DNA from 4 places in the Sporomusa rhizae genome. Region 4 is predicted to be linked to each of the others. Evidence: a T-box and tRNA genes for the amino acid it is inferred to sense, from the RefSeq annotation. Region 4 holds a T-box; the other regions hold tRNA genes.
What was found. The T-box of region 4 lies ahead of SRRS_RS10295 (valine--tRNA ligase). A T-box ahead of a tRNA ligase gene usually reads a tRNA of that ligase, here a tRNA-Val.

Region 1 (4,214 bases), 640 kb from region 4:
CTGCTGGTCAAAATGCTACTGTGAGAGCGTTAGCTACAGTGCGTTCCATGGGGGCTGCGATTAAAGTAGTATCAATGCCTGATGGTAAGGATCCGGACGAATTTGTTAGAAAGCATGACAGCTCAGCTTTCCAAGAGCTAATTGCGTCTGCTCAGCCATTGTTAAATTATCAACTGGATCAGGCATTAAAATCAGATGATTATACTACAGTTCAAGGGAAGATTGCTGTTGTCGGTAAATTGGCGCCTATCCTGGCTGAGGCTGAAAATGCTGTAGAAGTAAATGCACACATTACTAGGCTGTCTCAAGTATTAACTGTGGATGAAAGCGCTTTACGTACTGAAATTACAAAATATATAGTTCAATCCAAAAAGGATAAAAATGTAAAAAACGGGAAAACTATAAATATTGCATTATTATATAAGCAACCAGCACCGGCTGTAGTTCAGGCGGAACGGCAACTTATTAGAATGATGTGCGAAGATTTATCGCTTATCCCTTATGTTTTTTCTCAAATTTCTCCGCAAGAAATACAAGGGGTTTTACAGCAAGAGATAATTAATTTAATATTTAATGCGTATAATATGGAAAAAAATATTACACAGACCGACCTAAATACAATAGTTAATAACCTGAGTGAGAAAGCAAACAATGAATTTTCACATATTATGTTGATGGAAATACAATTACAGGATGTAGTTAAATCAGTAGACGATTGTATCAAAACAATTAGGCTGGCACATTTAACTACTTTGTATGAACAACATCGGTTGATGGCCGATGAATTAGAACGCATGGGGGATAGTAGCTTTCTGCAGGAACTGGCGGAAAGTCAGCGAATTAAACATGAAATTAGTAAATTGCATCATTAACAAGCAAGTAAGGATATACCAACTATCGTCAATTACCAGGGGAAGGGGGGAAAACTATGGCCGATAAAAAAAATGCACCGGTTGAACATGTGAATGAACTTCTACACAAGGGTAAAAAACGCGGTGTACTAACGTATTCTGAAATTATGGATACAATGCAGACTGAAGACATGAGTCCGGATGAAATTGATGATATGTATGAAATCTTTAATAACAAAGGTATTGAAATTGTAGATGAAGTTCCAGACGTTGAACTTATTGAAGGCCCAGATATGTCTGAAATTGAAGAAACGGCCGAAGAAGAAGTAGATATAGATCTCACCATTCCTGAGGGTATTAGCATTGATGATCCTGTCCGTATGTACCTCAAAGAAATTGGCCGGGTTCCGCTCTTGACAGCTGATGAAGAAATTAAACTGGCCAAACGTATGGAACAAGGGGATGAGGAAGCAAAGCGGCGACTTGCTGAAGCTAACTTGCGTTTGGTAGTTAGCATCGCGAAACGGTATGTTGGCAGAGGTATGCTATTCCTTGATTTAATTCAAGAAGGAAATTTAGGCTTGATTAAGGCTGTAGAAAAATTTGATTATAACAAGGGATATAAGTTTAGTACGTACGCTACTTGGTGGATTCGTCAGGCAATAACCAGGGCTATCGCTGACCAAGCCAGAACTATTCGTATTCCAGTTCACATGGTAGAAACCATAAATAAGCTAATCAGGGTATCACGCCAACTTCTGCAAGAATTAGGCCGTGAACCATCTCCGGAAGAAGTAGCTAAAGCTATGGATGTTAGCGTAGAAAGAGTACGGGAAATCATGAAGATTGCCCAAGAGCCAGTCTCCCTAGAAACGCCAATTGGTGAAGAGGAAGACTCGCATCTAGGTGATTTTATTGAAGATCAGGATGCCCCGGCTCCTGCTGAAGCAGCATCTTTCATGTTGCTTAAAGAACAGCTGGAAGAAGTATTAGAAACACTAACTCCACGTGAGGAGAAAGTATTGCGCCTTAGGTTTGGTCTAGACGATGGTCGCGCTCGTACACTGGAGGAAGTTGGACAATATTTTGGCGTCACCCGTGAGCGCATACGTCAGATTGAAGCTAAAGCTCTTAGGAAACTTCGTCATCCTAGCCGCAGCAAGAAATTGAAAGATTTTCTTGAATAAAAACTAAATAAAGCACTTGACGTAATAGAGACATTGTTTTATAATAATCAACGTTGGCGATATTCCTCGATAGCTCAGTTGGTAGAGCAATCGGCTGTTAACCGATCGGTCGTAGGTTCGAGTCCTACTCGAGGAGCCAGATAAGTTTATTAAACAGGCTTTCTTCGGAAAACCTGTTTTAGTTCTTTAGGGCCTATAGCTCAGCGGTAGAGCAGCCGGCTCATAACCGGCTGGTCCCTGGTTCGATCCCAGGTGGGCCCACCATTTCGTTGTTAGAAATTCGATATACGACATTCGATTATTAATGTTAAGTACGAAAGTCTAAAGTCGAACATCAATTATGGCCCGTTGGTCAAGCGGTTAAGACACCGCCCTTTCACGGCGGTATCAAGGGTTCGATTCCCTTACGGGTCACCATCTTTGATATTCGATGCTCGATTTTAGACATTCGATAAAACATTTCGAAAGTCAAAAATCGAACTTCGAATACGGGCGATTAGCTCAGCTGGGAGAGCGCCTGCCTTACAAGCAGGATGTCGGCAGTTCGATCCTGTCATCGCCCACCATAAAAACCTGCGAATATATTCGCAGGTTTTTTGCTGTCTTGAACCGTTAACTTTAGCTGAAAAGGCAACTTTTATATCGCACGCTGCATTAGTTATCGCGCAAGCCGTGTATACATATTTCGAGGTTTTAGACTATTAACAGGATTTTTTATCCATAGACCGAAATACTATCTAGGATGATAGGAGGAATTATAATATATGAGACTAGGAGAACGGTTACAGACAATTGCGGACATGGTTCCTGAAGCTTCCATTTTAGCTGATATAGGTACTGACCATGCATATTTACCAATATACCTTGTCGAGCAAAAAAGAGTTAGTCGGGCAATTGCCGGAGACATTCATCACGGTCCATTTCTTTCAGCCAAAAATGCTGTTGCTGACACTCAATTGGAACAATATATTGCCGTACGTCAAGGCAATGGTCTTGATGTTCTTAATCCCGGGGAAGCGGATGTTGTCGTAATCGCTGGAATGGGAGGAGCTAATATTATTGACATTCTAAGCTCCCGTCCGGAAATAACCGCAAAGCTAAAGCGTGTTATTCTACAACCTATGATTGCGGCGTCGCTCGTTAGAATTTGGCTGTATAAAAATAATTGGAAGATTGTCGCTGAAGAACTAGTAGAAGAAGAGGGTAAAATGTATCAAATTATCGCGGCGGAACCAGGAACTGACTGCCAGATCGAAGCTGTACTATACGAGATTGGTCCGCTGCTCTGGAAGAATAAACATCCTTTGCTAAAGCGTCATATTCAAGAGCTGCTCAGGCATTTGCGTGGCGTACTATCGGCAATGGCAGATAGCAAGGAAGCTGTTAACTCTGAAAAGTATAAAGCTTTTACTAAAAAACTAAACGATTTGGAGGATAAAATGTCATGCCTATAAAGTGCCGCGCCCTTATGGCTGAACTTGAAAAATTAGCGCCAAAGCATCTGGCTGAAGAGTGGGATAACGTCGGTTTGCTTGTAGGAAATCCTGAGCAACTGATACATAAGGCTATTGTTGCTTTAGATGTTGATGGGGACGTTGTTGATGAAGCATTGACAGTGGGTGCTGATATGATAGTTGCTCATCACCCCCTGATCTTTAAAGGCATTAAGAACATCAGAGCGGATTTGCCATTAGGCAGCTTATTAACAAAGTTGATTAAAAACGGCATTGCCGTATATGCCGCACATACTAATCTGGATAGTGCTCCCGGGGGAGTTAATGATATCCTGGCGCAAAAGTTAAAACTAACAGATATCAAAGCATTGACGTCAGTACATCAGGATAAACTTTGCAAATTAGTAGTATTTGTTCCTGTTTCTCATGTTGAAAAAGTAAGAATGACCATGTCGGAGGCTGGGGCTGGTCATACAGGTAATTACAGTCACTGTTCGTTTGCAACAGAGGGGATAGGATCATTTCTTCCGTTAGCGGGGACTAATCCGTACATTGGCAAAACAGGTTCCCTTGAATTCGTGCCGGAGTATCGATTAGAAACCATAGTGCCTATGCATTTAAAGACTCAAGTTATTAATGCCATGATAGCCGCACATCCTTATGAGGAAGTCGCTTATGATGAATATTTGCTGCTAAATTCAGGGGCAAGCTATGGTTTAGGT
Region 2 (4,214 bases), 300 kb from region 4:
TATCTTTCAATGTGGCAAATTTTGTGATAAAATTTGTGCCTGAACAAATTATATAAGGTAGAATAGTTATAGAGGACAAAATCTATAAGGAGGATTTACATAATGGAGTTGTGGTATACTGAATATCAAACTAAAAATTTAGGGCTTACGGCTCGAATAAAAGAAACGCTTTTTGCCGGTGAGTCGGAGTTCCAGGAAATTGCTGTAGTTGATACACATGAATTTGGACGGATGCTGGTGCTTGATGGCGTTTTCCAAACATCAATAGTAGAAGAGTTTATCTATCATGAAATGATTGCTCATGTACCTTTGTTTATGCATCCAAATCCTAAGACTGTGCTTGTTATCGGCGGCGGTGACGGCGGCGCCATTCGCGAAGTTGTCAAACACCAATCGGTAGAAGTGGCTGAGATGGTAGAGATTGATGGTTTAGTAGTTGAAGTAAGTAAAAAATATCTACCGGAAATCAGTGTAGCATTGAATGAAAATCACCCTAAGCTGCGTCTTAAGATCGGTGACGGCATTAAGCACATGCGGGAAGTAGAAAGCAAATATGATGTTATTATTGTAGACTGCTCTGATCCAATTGGACCGGGTGAAGGATTGTTCACCCATGCTTTTTACCAGGATGTTTATAAAGCGTTAAAACCAGATGGTCTGTTTGTACAACAGACCGAGTCACCTTTTTTCCATCAGGAACTTATTAAGCGCCTGAACAAGGACATTTCTTCTTTGTTCCCAATCACCAGCTTGTATTTGGCAAACATTCCAATCTACCCAAGCGGTCTACATTGCTTTACACTTGGTTCTAAAAAGTACGATCCGGCTACTGCCGATATTTCCCGTATTCCACAAAATTTGAGTACTCGCTACTACAACAAGGAAATTCAGAAAAGTTGTTTTGCTTTGCCTAATTTTATTCAGGACCTGCTTAAATAGCATAAATGAAAAAGGCGGGATTGCTGCGCAATCCCGCCTTTTTTCATTTAGAGTTACATCAAGTTTTCTGGATTTAAGCCTTCAAGCTCGGGAATGACAAAACGGCCGTCTTTGCGGATAAGCTTGTCATCAAAACGGATTTCGCCACCGCCGTATTCGGGATTTTGGATGCAGACAAGATCCCAATGTATAGCTGACTTGTTGCCATTAAAGGCAACATCATAGGCATTGCCGGGAGTGAAGTGGAAGCTGCCTTTAATTTTCTCATCAAATAAGGTATCCTTCATCGGGGTATCGATATAAGGATTGACACCAAGCGCAAATTCACCAATATAACGGGATCCTTCATCGGTATCAAAAATCTTATTAATCTTTTCGGTATCGTTGGCAATGGCTTTAACAATTTTGCCATTCTGGAATTCAAGCCGGATGTTTTCATAAGTGAAACCTTGATATACGGCCGGAGTGTTATAGGAAAGAACCCCGTTTATCGAGTCTTTAACCGGAGCGGTGTATATTTCGCCGTCGGGTATATTTCTAAGTCCCGAACATTTTATGGCCGGAATTCCTTTTATTGAAAAAGTAAGATCGGTGCCAGGTCCGGTAATCTTAACTTTATCGGTTTTTTCCATGAGATCAACTAAAGGATCCATCGCTTTAGCCATCTTAGCATAATCTAAATTACAAACATTAAAATAGAAATCCTCAAAGGCGTCTGTGCTGGTATTAGCTAATTGTGCCATTGATGCATTAGGCCAACGTAGAACACACCATCTGGTTTTTGGTACGCGTATATCTAGGTGCACAGGTTTAACCCAGTTTTGTTGGTAGCTTTGCAGTTGGGATGAAGGTACATCGGCCATTTCGGTGATATTATAGCTGGCTCTCACGGATATATAGGCATTCATCTCCTTCATTCTGGCTTGCTCCCATGATGCTGTAAGCTTCAGTTGCTCAGCGGATGCCTTCATAAGCAAAGAACGCTGCAGTTGGCTGTTTTTTATTTCAAGAAAAGGTACTCCACCAACAGCATATATTTCATCAACAAGCGCTTTAGCCAAGGGTAAGGCATCATCGTATATCTCGATTAGTATTTTTTCGCCTTGCTTGAGACTGGTTGAATAGCCAGTCAAATTTTTGGCAAGAGTTCTTATTCTGGGATCCAAAGACAGGCCTCCTTAAAGTGTTAATGCTTGCATTGTTATACTATCAGTATTTGATGCTTTAACAAAAATATCCTTTGAAATAGGGGGCTCCATACTTGCAATTTTTTTTTTGTTATTATATAATTCATTATGTCATTAAAATTCCTCGATAGCTCAGTCGGTAGAGCAATCGGCTGTTAACCGATTTGTCGTAGGTTCGAGTCCTACTCGAGGAGCCATGGCCCGTTGGTCAAGCGGTTAAGACACCGCCCTTTCACGGCGGTATCAGGGGTTCGAATCCCCTACGGGTCACCATATGGGCGATTAGCTCAGCTGGGAGAGCGCCTGCCTTACAAGCAGGATGTCGGCAGTTCGATCCTGTCATCGCCCACCATAGTTAAAGCTTTCAGTTTATAATCTGAAAGCTTTTTTGTTTTATGTGATAAGAAGTTTGTGTGAAAGATAGACTAAGCTTGCCAAATACAGCAGGAAAAGTTTGAAATTTAGCGAAGTGTGTCAAAAAAAGGTGGTGATTCGGCCGTGCTCTCCACAACTAAAAATGCAGTGTTTAGGATATTAGTTGGTGTAGGATTGTTGGCAATAATGGCTGCTGCCATGGTACACTATATTAATTGCCAGTATCGGAATATAGTGGCAAAGGAACAGGACCGCCTTGCAGTAACGGCTAATTGCCTTGATATGTATTTTAATACTAAACTGGTTGGGCTTAAATTATTAGCTGGTTACCCTGGTATCAGGAGTCTGGAAGACGGACGGGTACGGCGAAGTTTAGTGGAAGCCGCCCGAACTCTAGAGGTTGCTAATGTCGCTCTATACGATAAAAATGGTATTTTAATTAGTGATAGCTTGTCTTACCCTGGGAATGTCAATACACCTTTTACAGTTCCCAATAGTAAAACTTTTTTCCTAAAAAGTTTGGCAGGCAAGCCGAATGTTTCGGAAAGAATTGCTTATGAAAATCTGGAAGATGCATATATTACTGTGCAGGTTCCGGTAGTGGAGGAGGACAAGGTAATTGCCGTGATAGCTGCGTTTGTACCTATCCGCGATATATCAGCAGCTGTACTACATAAGCAAATACCGGAGGAGCAACATATTTTCGTGACGGATAACAAAGGTCAGCTTATCCATCACCCTCACTTAGCTGAAATTTATCCGGAATCGCCTGCGGTAAACGATCAAATTGTTAGTTTGGTGTATAGTCAAAAAACAGGAATTAAGAAGATTAAGTCCTTCCTGGATAATCAAGAAAAGCTGCTTATTTATACCGATTTGTCAAATGCCGATTGGCGGGTGGCAAAGACAATCCCTCTAACTGCTTTATATACCAGAGTTCTGAGCAAATCGCTTGACGATATTGGAATTTTTTTCTTGCTAGTGGTTTGCTGTGTACTCTTGTATGGTGTCTGGCGTCAGGCAAAATATCACGAGCGTGAACGCGAACAACTAAAAATGGAGCGCATGACGTGTGTTAACCAATTGGCCGCAGGACTTGCACATGAAATTCGCAATCCATTGACTTCGATAAAGGGATTTATTCAACTTATGGCTCGTCGGACCGATAAACCCGTTACGCCGGAGCATGTAAAAATAATCTTAGCAGAGATTGGCCGGATTGACAGCTTAATCAGTGAGTTTCAAATGTTAGCACGTCCGTTAAAGGAGCCGGTATTTGAAGAAATCAATGTTTGTAATTTGCTAGAATGTGTATCGTTGCTTATGGAAGGACAATGCCATAATAAGAACATCAGCTTACAACTAGAAGTACCGCATCCTAATTGTCATGTTTTTGGCGATATATCACAACTTAAACAAGTATTCATCAACCTATTAAAAAATGCTATAGAGGCCGCGCCAATCAACGGCAATGTCGTTGTGACCGTTAAAGAGCAACAGGACAAGGTGTTAATAGCGGTGGAGGATAACGGCACCGGCATTCCTTCAGCGGTTATTGAAAAACTAGGAACCCCATTTTTTACTACCAAAGAGAATGGCACCGGCTTAGGGTTATCGGTTTGTTATAGCATTGTACAGAATCATAGCGGACAGATACTAGTCTCCTCGCAGCCGGGTAAGAAAACAGTATTTACTGTACTATTGCAAGCAGCT
Region 3 (4,214 bases), 620 kb from region 4:
GAACCCAGCAGATACAGTCGTTCCCTTATTATGAGAGCATCAGGCTATAGTGCGTTTGACCCAGGTAATGGAAACCGCACCTATTCCGGTAGCCTTTTGCGGAAGGGCTTGGTTGCTGTTGATCCATCAGTGATTCCTCTGGGGACTAGGTTGTATATTAAGGGGTACGGCTATGCGATAGCTGACGATATTGGCAGTGCTATTAAAGGCAACCGTATTGACTTAGCTTTTGACAGCCACCGCGAAGCGTTAAACTTTGGATTGCAGAAAGTTACAGTATACGTGCTGGACTAAGAAAGTTGGCAGGCCGTGGCCTGCTTTTCTTTTTATAATAGCTAACTTCCCGGAATATTAACAGGCCCTAAGTATTATACTATTTTTATCCTGTGACTAACCTTCTGATGGGGTTAAAACCCAATCTGAAGCTAAGTCTACTTTATAATTATGTATAGTACAAGGGGGCGTGTTTAGGCTTGAACTTTATTTCGAACGAAATGCTGCCATTAGTATTAGCATTGGTTTCAGGGGTATTAATGGCAGTACAAGGTTCGCTTAATACTGCATTAAGTAAAGTTATCGGTCTTCTAGAAGCTACTTTTTTTGTCCATATTACGGGAACTATTTTGGCTGTGATCTTGCTTTTTTTCTTTAAAATGGGAAAAGGTAATTTGTATGCATGGCAAGATGCACCTTGGTATTCATGGCTGGGTGGTTTTATTGGCGTAGCTATAATATATTTAGTAGCAGCTAGTATTCCGGGAGTCGGTGTAGCTAATGCTACAACGGCTATTATTGTTGGGCAAGTCTTAACGGCTATAATTATTGACCACTTTGGCGGCTTCGGTCTTGAGCGTATGTCATGCAGTCCTCAGCAGATATTTGGACTGGTATTACTTGCAATAGGCGCTAAATTGTTATTAAAATAGCGTTTTTTTATTTTTTTCGCTATTAGGTGTTAACAAAAAAAAAATTATAAGGTATACTTATCATTAGAATTTTTTGGTATCATGTCACCAACAAGGAGGCAAAGCATGGATTTTAACTTTACTCCCGATCAACTGGATCTGCAAAAGATGGTTAGAGAATTAGTTACTAAAGAAATCACTCCTCACGCTTTAGAAATGGATAAAGAAGGCGTGGTTCCTCCAGAACTTTGGAAAAAATTGGACGAAGCTGGATTGCTTAATCTAACCGTTCCTGAAGAGTATGATGGTCCGGGTCTCGAAGCTCTCTCAATTGCTCTTATTTATGAAGAATTAGGCAAAGGTTGCGCTGGTGTTGCCACGACAACAGCTGCAAACGCATTAGCTTCGTATCCAGTGGTATTGTTAGGCAATGATGATCAAAAACGCAAGTTTTTTGATATCATAAATAACGGTAAATTGGCTGCTTTTGCACTAACCGAACCAGGTGCCGGATCTGATGCCGGAGCCGTTGCTACATCTGCAGTCAAAGACGGTGAACACTATATACTTAATGGTACTAAGTGCTTTATTACCAATGGTGGTATTGCCGATATTTTTGTAATCTTTGCTAATACACGTAAAACAGCCGGTATCCGTGGGTTAACCGCGTTTATCGTTGAGCGCGGCACCCCTGGTTTCTCTGTAGGTAAAGAAGAAGAGAAGATGGGCATCAGAGCATCTAACACCTGTGAATTGGTTTTGGAGAATGTGCGTATTCCTGCAGCTAACAGGATTGGCCGCGAAGGAGAAGGCTTTAAAATTGCAATGAAAACTCTGGATGCAGCCCGTCCATTTGTCGGCGCAGTTTCAGTAGGCTTGGCCCAATCTGCCTTTGAGCTTGCTGTTAAATACTCTAAAGAGCGTGTTCAATTTGATAAGCCGATTGCTTCGTTCCAGCTTATTCAAGCAATGTTAGCAGATATGGCTATGCAAATCGAAGCAGCTCGCCTTTTGGTATATAAAGCTTGCTGGATGAAAGACCAAGGAGTTGACTATGCTAAGGAATCCGCCATAGCCAAATGTTTTGCTGCCGATACGGCTATGAAGGTTACAACCGATGCCGTACAAGTACTTGGCGGTTATGGGTATTCCAAAGAATATCCGGCAGAAAAGTATATGCGCGACGCTAAGATTATGCAGATTTACGAAGGCACTAATCAAATTCAGCGTTTAGTAATTGCTAATAATATCTTATATTAATTTATATTTCTGGATGCTTGACTTTTAAAGTTAACCGTAATATAATTACATACGTAGTAAGGGATTATAGCTCAGTTGGTTAGAGTACTACGTTGACATCGTAGGGGTCACTGGTTCGAGTCCAGTTAGTCCCACCAGAAATTTTAGGCTAGTAGATTAATCTACTAGCCTTTTTTATGTGCCGAGATTAGACATACCATCTCTTCACCGTGCGAAGAGACTTCAATAAACTATATGAAACTACAACTGGCCAACATATTCACTGTCGGCCAGTTTTTTGCCTTAAACTCTACTGTTTTATTGGAAATGTAGTAAAATAAATACAGCGAAAATAAGTATCGGTAAAAATCAATAATTTATATTCTATGTATCGGAGTGATATTGTGAAAAGGACGATAGTAATTGTAATACTATTATTGATTATGTTTACTTTTGGTTTACAGGCACACGCATGCACACTTTGGGCTGCTAATGGCAATATTGTTCAAGGAGGTGGAAGTTTAATCGTTAAAAATCGTGATTGGGCTCCTGATCATCATCAAAAATTAAAATTAATTTCACCAGCAAACGGGTACAAATATATTGGACTTTTTGTTATTGACGGCAATCATAAGGGACTAAAAGCAGGAATAAATGAAAAAGGATTAGTTACAATCAGTGCATCAGCAGGATCTATAGCGTTTAAAGAAAGAAAAATACTGCCATATACCCATGCGCTCTATGAGCAATTATTAAATGAATGTGGCAGTGTAGACGAAGCAATTGCTAGAACTGAATTATTTTTAGGACCGCAGTATTTAATGCTGGCTGACCGGAATAAAGTAGCTACTATTGAAATTGGGCCAGATGGCAAGTACGCCGTCATAATGAAGGATAGCCAGGCTATTTTCCATACCAATCACTATGTTGATGAATCAATGTTGGAATTTAACAGAGTAGACGGACTGAGCAGTAATACCAGGTATAAACGTATTGCAGCATTACTAAGTAATGCTGCAACGCCGTATAATCTTGATACCTTTCTAGATTTTAGCAACGATCAAAACGATGGACCTGATAACAGTATTTTTAGAATAGGAAGCTCGCCCCAAAAACAACGAACTATGGCGACCTGGGCTGTATCAATACCACCGTATGGCTCTCCCGAATTATATGTTAAAATATTAAATCCTGGAGAGAGTGAACAAATCAAAAAGGTAAAGGTTGAAGATATTTTTGACGAAAAACTAGAACTTTAATGCGCATAACATTAGTTATGATTGTTTAGCAGAGGAGTGGTAGGTATAAAAAAGAAATATAATTCTAAAATAACAACTAGGAATGATAAACAGAAAAGAACTTGTCTTAACGACAAGTTCTTAAAATTGGTGGCGGCGCAGGGATTTGAACCCCGGACACTGCGGGTATGAACCGCATGCTCTAGCCAGCTGAGCTACGCCGCCGTATTAAAATGGAGCTAGTGACCGGGATTGAACCGGTGACCTTATCCTTACCAAGGATACGCTCTACCGACTGAGCTACACCAGCGTTGGTTGCGGGGACAGGACTTGAACCTGTGACCTTCGGGTTATGAGCCCGACGAGCTACCAACTGCTCCACCCCGCGATAAATTTTTGTCACAAATTTAATTATATAGTACGGGCAATACTATGTCAATCAATTTTTCAATCTAATAGCATTGCAACTATTGGGAAGGCAGTGTCATTGACTACTGTTAATTAATGGTGTATATTAAATTATTGTACTGTTTGCGTTATTCCTTAGAAGATTAGTATTTGCGGTGTAACTAATACTAATAGGCGCTAATCCAATGCGTAACCTGTCAGTCGCCGATAAATTTGCTATAAAAATAATCAGGGCTGATAGCACAAGGAACAACTGCGTGAAATCTGAGCCATTCCTTTCCGGCTATATTCTTGCTTAATAAATATGTTTTTGTCGGAAAATCTCGGTTGTCTACGGTAAATAACTGGTCCTCTTCCAGGGCGCCTTCAAGGTCATCTTGGGAAAACCGGTCTGTATAAAAATATTGGTCGACTGACTGCAGAT
Region 4 (4,214 bases):
CTCCGTACTTATCACAGACTTCCAGCGGGTCAATACCATTGCCAAGGGACTTACTCATCTTACGCCCCTGGCTGTCACGAACTAAACCATGAATAAACACATGGCGGAACGGAATTTCTTTTTTAAACTTAAGTCCCATCATAATCATTCTGGCTACCCAGAAGAAAATAATGTCATAACCTGTTACCAGGACGCTGGTAGGATAAAATTGCTTTAATTCGGCCGTATCCTGCGGCCAGCCCATGGTGGAAAATGGCCATAATGCAGAACTAAACCAAGTATCAAGCACATCAGGATCTTGCTCGACCTTTCCACCGCATTTGGGACAAACCGTAATATCTTCTCTGGATACCGTAACTTCTCCACATTCGCAATACCAGGCGGGAATGCGATGGCCCCACCAAAGTTGGCGGGAGATACACCAATCACGGATATTGTCCATCCAGTTGGTATAGATCTTGGTAAAACGTTCAGGCACAAATTGAATTTTACCTGAAGTCACTGCTTCGATGGCTGGCTTTGCCAGCGGCCCTATCTTAACGAACCATTGTTTTGATACAAGCGGTTCTACAACAGTTGCACAACGCTGACAATGGCCAACAGCATGGCTATGTTCGTCAATTTTTACAAGATAGCCTTGGTCTTTAAGATCATTGACCAACGCCTTACGGCATTCATAGCGGTCCATCCCGGCATATTTACCAGTATCGGCAGCCATAGTTCCGTCAGGGTTCATAACAACAATCTGAGCAAGTTGATGCCGTAAGCCCATTTCAAAGTCATTCGGATCATGAGCCGGCGTAACCTTTACGGCACCAGTACCAAAAGACGGATCAACGTATTCGTCTGCCACAATAGGAAGACGCCGGCCTACCAGCGGCAGAATGAGGCCTTTGCCAATCAGATGCTTGTAACGGGCATCATCCGGATGAACGGCCACACCGCTATCTCCCAAAATAGTTTCCGGACGTGTAGTTGCAACCGTTACATACTCATTGTCAGTACCTTCTACCAAATAACGAACATGATAGAGATTACCCGGTTTTTCTTCATGTTCAACTTCAATATCACTTAACGCAGTATTACAACGCGGACACCAGTTAGTAATTCTGTGCCCTTGATAGATAAGACCTTCTTCATACAGACTGACAAAAACTTCACGAACCGCTTCAGAACAGCCTTCATCCATGGTAAAACGTTCCCGATCCCAATCACAGGAAGCGCCAAGCCGTTTAAGCTGATTGATTATGCGGCTGCCATATTGGGCTTTCCAATCCCACACCCTGTCGATGAAAGCCTCTCGCCCCAGGTCATAACGGGTTTTTCCATCCTGAGCCAGGACTTCTTCAACCTTTATTTGCGTTGCAATACCGGCATGGTCCGTGCCAGGCATCCACAGCGTGTTATTGCCTTGCATCCGTTTAAAGCGAATCAAAATATCTTGCAAGGTATTGTCTAGCGCATGACCCATATGGAGTTGGCCGGTAACATTCGGAGGTGGAATAACAATACTGAATGGCTGTTTGTCTTTATCGACTTCAGCATGAAACAGCTTGCTATCCTCCCAGAATTTATACCATTTGGCTTCAACCGCCTGCGGATCATATACAGTAGAAATGTTGTTTGTCTGCTCTTGCTCCATATTGTCCTCCTTTGTATTAGTTCTAAAAATAGAAAAAGCCCTTTCATCCATAAGGACGAAAAGACTCAGCTTCCGCGGTACCACCTTTAATTCCCGGCTTAAATAGACCGGACACTCCTGCATGCCATAACGGGGCAAAATCCGGCTGCACCTACTAATAGTTCAATGCAGCGGCTCCTGGATGACGTTCAGCTTGCGCACAGAGAAACCTTCCAGCCTAGGGTTCCCTCTCTGAGCAGGCGCACCAGCATACTTTTTCCATTCCTCGCCATTATTGTGTTTAGTTAGTTTGATTATACCTATCCGAGTAAACAATGTCAAGATTTGGGGGTTTAGTACCCTTAAGGCAATTCTCAGCCTTGGACAAATCTGCAACAGTATTTACATTGATAAAGTAACCCTCCGGTAAATTCAGCCTGTTCATTTCAGATTGCTCAACATAAGCAATATTTACATCCCCGAAAAAATCTTGCACCCGGCGGTGATCCTCATTAAGATGTCTCTCTACGGCAGGCAAGCACCTTTTAGAATATATGGCGTGCAATGGTTCCACACGCTCTCCATTTTTGGGAATAAGAATATCTTCGTCGCGCAGACGGCTAATCATATAGTCAACGAAATCTTTTTCAATGAATGGCATATCGCAGGCAAAAACAAATATGTAAGGCGTTGACGCACTGGTTAATCCAGCATGTATACCACCCAACGGCCCTTTGTCTTTTACAATATCACTGACCATATTACAATCCAGATACGCATAATCTGCAAAACGGTTGGTAATAATGAGCGGTTTATTGGCAAAAATTTCAGTGACCTTTTTTACAATAATCTCGATTAGAGGCTTACCACCTAATTTTACAAACGATTTATTTGTCCCCATTCGCCGGCTTTTGCCTCCAGCCAATATGAACGGAGTGATATTATTCCTCCACCCGGGACCTTCCTTGAATTTACTTAACAAAACCAGCGCTCCATCCATACATAGACATTTGGCATAATTATACTAAATTGTAGAAATAGCGTCAAGATTATGCCAGTTCTACCGGCTATCTTTCCTCTACCATCTGGGAAATCAATTTACTAAACACCTCATTAGTGAATTGTTCCACCATATTTAAAATCCTGCCTAAGCCTCTCTAAAATGTTAAATCTGTACCATCAAAACCAAAAAAATGCGGCAAATCAGTAAGAGCCTAAAGAAGAAAGCTGTAGCACAAATGCCACAGCTTTCTGTAATTTTTAATGATTACGTAAGCAACAATCTAAACGTTACGAACAGTATTGGCGCGCTTCTCTTTAACACTTTCTTTGATGGTCTCGGGAAGCACTACTGACAATGCTTTTGTCGGACATTTTTTTACACATTGCGGTCCTTCCGGCACATCAATGCAAAGATCGCACTTATATGCCGATTTTTTGCAAGGATCTTCTTCTACTCGCGTTAAATATACAGCGCCGATAGGACAAGCCATCATACAATTTTTACAGCCAACACATTTATCAGCTAAGACATAGATGGTATGATCACGTTGCACTATTGCTTTTTCCGGGCAAGCTTCGGCACAGGGTGCATCTTCGCATTGACGACACTGTACAGGAACGCTAATGTCTTCTGTTTTCACAACAGACAGCCGGGGCGAAAATGGCACATTCTTAATTTCTTCGGTACCTAATTTCTTATCGGTGTGAGCTAAGACGCAGGCAAGCTCACAAGTACGGCAGCCAATACATAAGTCAGGGTTTCCAATAACAAAGGCTGTATTAATCATTAGCCTACCCCCTCTTTACGTAATGAGTATGCAGTAATTCGTGAGATTTGTGTCCCAGCGGCTTACCCAAAAATTCTTTATATAATTTGGTAACTTCAGGATTGTCGTGAGACTTTCTCAGCGGCAATTCCTTATCATGCTTATACATAGAGTCCATTCGTTTGGCATAAACGCCTTTCCGTTCGGTTTCTATTAAAACCTTCGGCTGGCCACCGCCACTGATACAGCCTTGCGGACAAGCCATAACCTCTACAAAGTGGAAATCCGCAGTGCCATTTTTGATTTCTTCAATAATAGGTGCTACGTTAGCTAATCCAGCTACCACGACAACTTTAACCGCTAAATCACCAACCTGGATGGTAGCCCGCTTAATACCTTGACTGTAACGCACATCCAGAATATTTATATCTTCAAGGGCTTTGCCAGTGATCAATTCGTAACCGGTACGCAAAGCAGCTTCCATAACGCCGCCGGTAACTCCAAATATATGACCTGCACCAGTATAGGCTCCCAGCACAGAATCAGGCTTACTCGGCTCAAGATTTTTGAAATCAACACCAGCGTGCTTAATTAAGTTAGCTAATTCTCTAGTTGTCAAAACAAGATCGACGTCCTGACTGCCGCTTGAATCCAACTCCGGCCGGGAAGCTTCAAATTTTTTGGCAGTACAAGGCATAACAGATATACTCATTATTTTCTTAGAATCTATTTTGTCTACTTGTGCGCCATATGTCTTGAACAGAGCACCTGCCATCTGTTGCGGTGATTTACAGGTAGACAGATTTTCATGAAGTTCAAACTGC

Region 1: it encodes a tRNA-Val, which carries the amino acid that the T-box ahead of SRRS_RS10295 (valine--tRNA ligase) is inferred to sense. The anticodon was not compared.
Region 2: it encodes a tRNA-Val, which carries the amino acid that the T-box ahead of SRRS_RS10295 (valine--tRNA ligase) is inferred to sense. The anticodon was not compared.
Region 3: it encodes a tRNA-Val, which carries the amino acid that the T-box ahead of SRRS_RS10295 (valine--tRNA ligase) is inferred to sense. The anticodon was not compared.

The regions. Positions count from the first base shown of each region.
Region 1 is NZ_CP156925.1:2,902,324-2,906,537, reverse strand. Features, by position in the region: gene dnaG (DNA primase) at 1-872, shown strand, start outside; gene rpoD (RNA polymerase sigma factor RpoD) at 929-2,038, shown strand; tRNA gene SRRS_RS13685 (tRNA-Asn) at 2,102-2,177, shown strand; tRNA gene SRRS_RS13680 (tRNA-Ile) at 2,228-2,302, shown strand; tRNA gene SRRS_RS13675 (tRNA-Glu) at 2,381-2,455, shown strand; tRNA gene SRRS_RS13670 (tRNA-Val) at 2,529-2,604, shown strand; gene SRRS_RS13665 (tRNA (adenine(22)-N(1))-methyltransferase TrmK) at 2,803-3,492, shown strand; gene SRRS_RS13660 (Nif3-like dinuclear metal center hexameric protein) at 3,483-4,214, shown strand, end outside.
Region 2 is NZ_CP156925.1:1,963,762-1,967,975, forward strand. Features, by position in the region: gene speE (polyamine aminopropyltransferase) at 103-939, shown strand; gene SRRS_RS08815 (aminopeptidase) at 993-2,105, opposite strand; tRNA gene SRRS_RS08820 (tRNA-Asn) at 2,248-2,323, shown strand; tRNA gene SRRS_RS08825 (tRNA-Glu) at 2,325-2,399, shown strand; tRNA gene SRRS_RS08830 (tRNA-Val) at 2,403-2,478, shown strand; gene SRRS_RS08835 (ATP-binding protein) at 2,625-4,214, shown strand, end outside.
Region 3 is NZ_CP156925.1:2,884,082-2,888,295, reverse strand. Features, by position in the region: gene SRRS_RS13580 (3D domain-containing protein) at 1-294, shown strand, start outside; gene SRRS_RS13575 (DMT family transporter) at 474-926, shown strand; gene SRRS_RS13570 (acyl-CoA dehydrogenase family protein) at 1,032-2,165, shown strand; tRNA gene SRRS_RS13565 (tRNA-Val) at 2,226-2,302, shown strand; gene SRRS_RS13560 (carcinine hydrolase/isopenicillin-N N-acyltransferase family protein) at 2,549-3,403, shown strand; tRNA gene SRRS_RS13555 (tRNA-Met) at 3,531-3,607, opposite strand; tRNA gene SRRS_RS13550 (tRNA-Thr) at 3,617-3,692, opposite strand; tRNA gene SRRS_RS13545 (tRNA-Met) at 3,695-3,770, opposite strand; gene SRRS_RS13540 (hypothetical protein) at 3,988-4,214, opposite strand, start outside.
Region 4 is NZ_CP156925.1:2,265,049-2,269,262, reverse strand. Features, by position in the region: gene SRRS_RS10295 (valine--tRNA ligase) at 1-1,642, opposite strand, end outside; T-box leader at 1,691-1,917, opposite strand; gene SRRS_RS10290 (molybdenum cofactor guanylyltransferase) at 1,923-2,621, opposite strand; gene SRRS_RS10285 (4Fe-4S dicluster domain-containing protein) at 2,905-3,411, opposite strand; gene SRRS_RS10280 ([FeFe] hydrogenase, group A) at 3,416-4,214, opposite strand, start outside.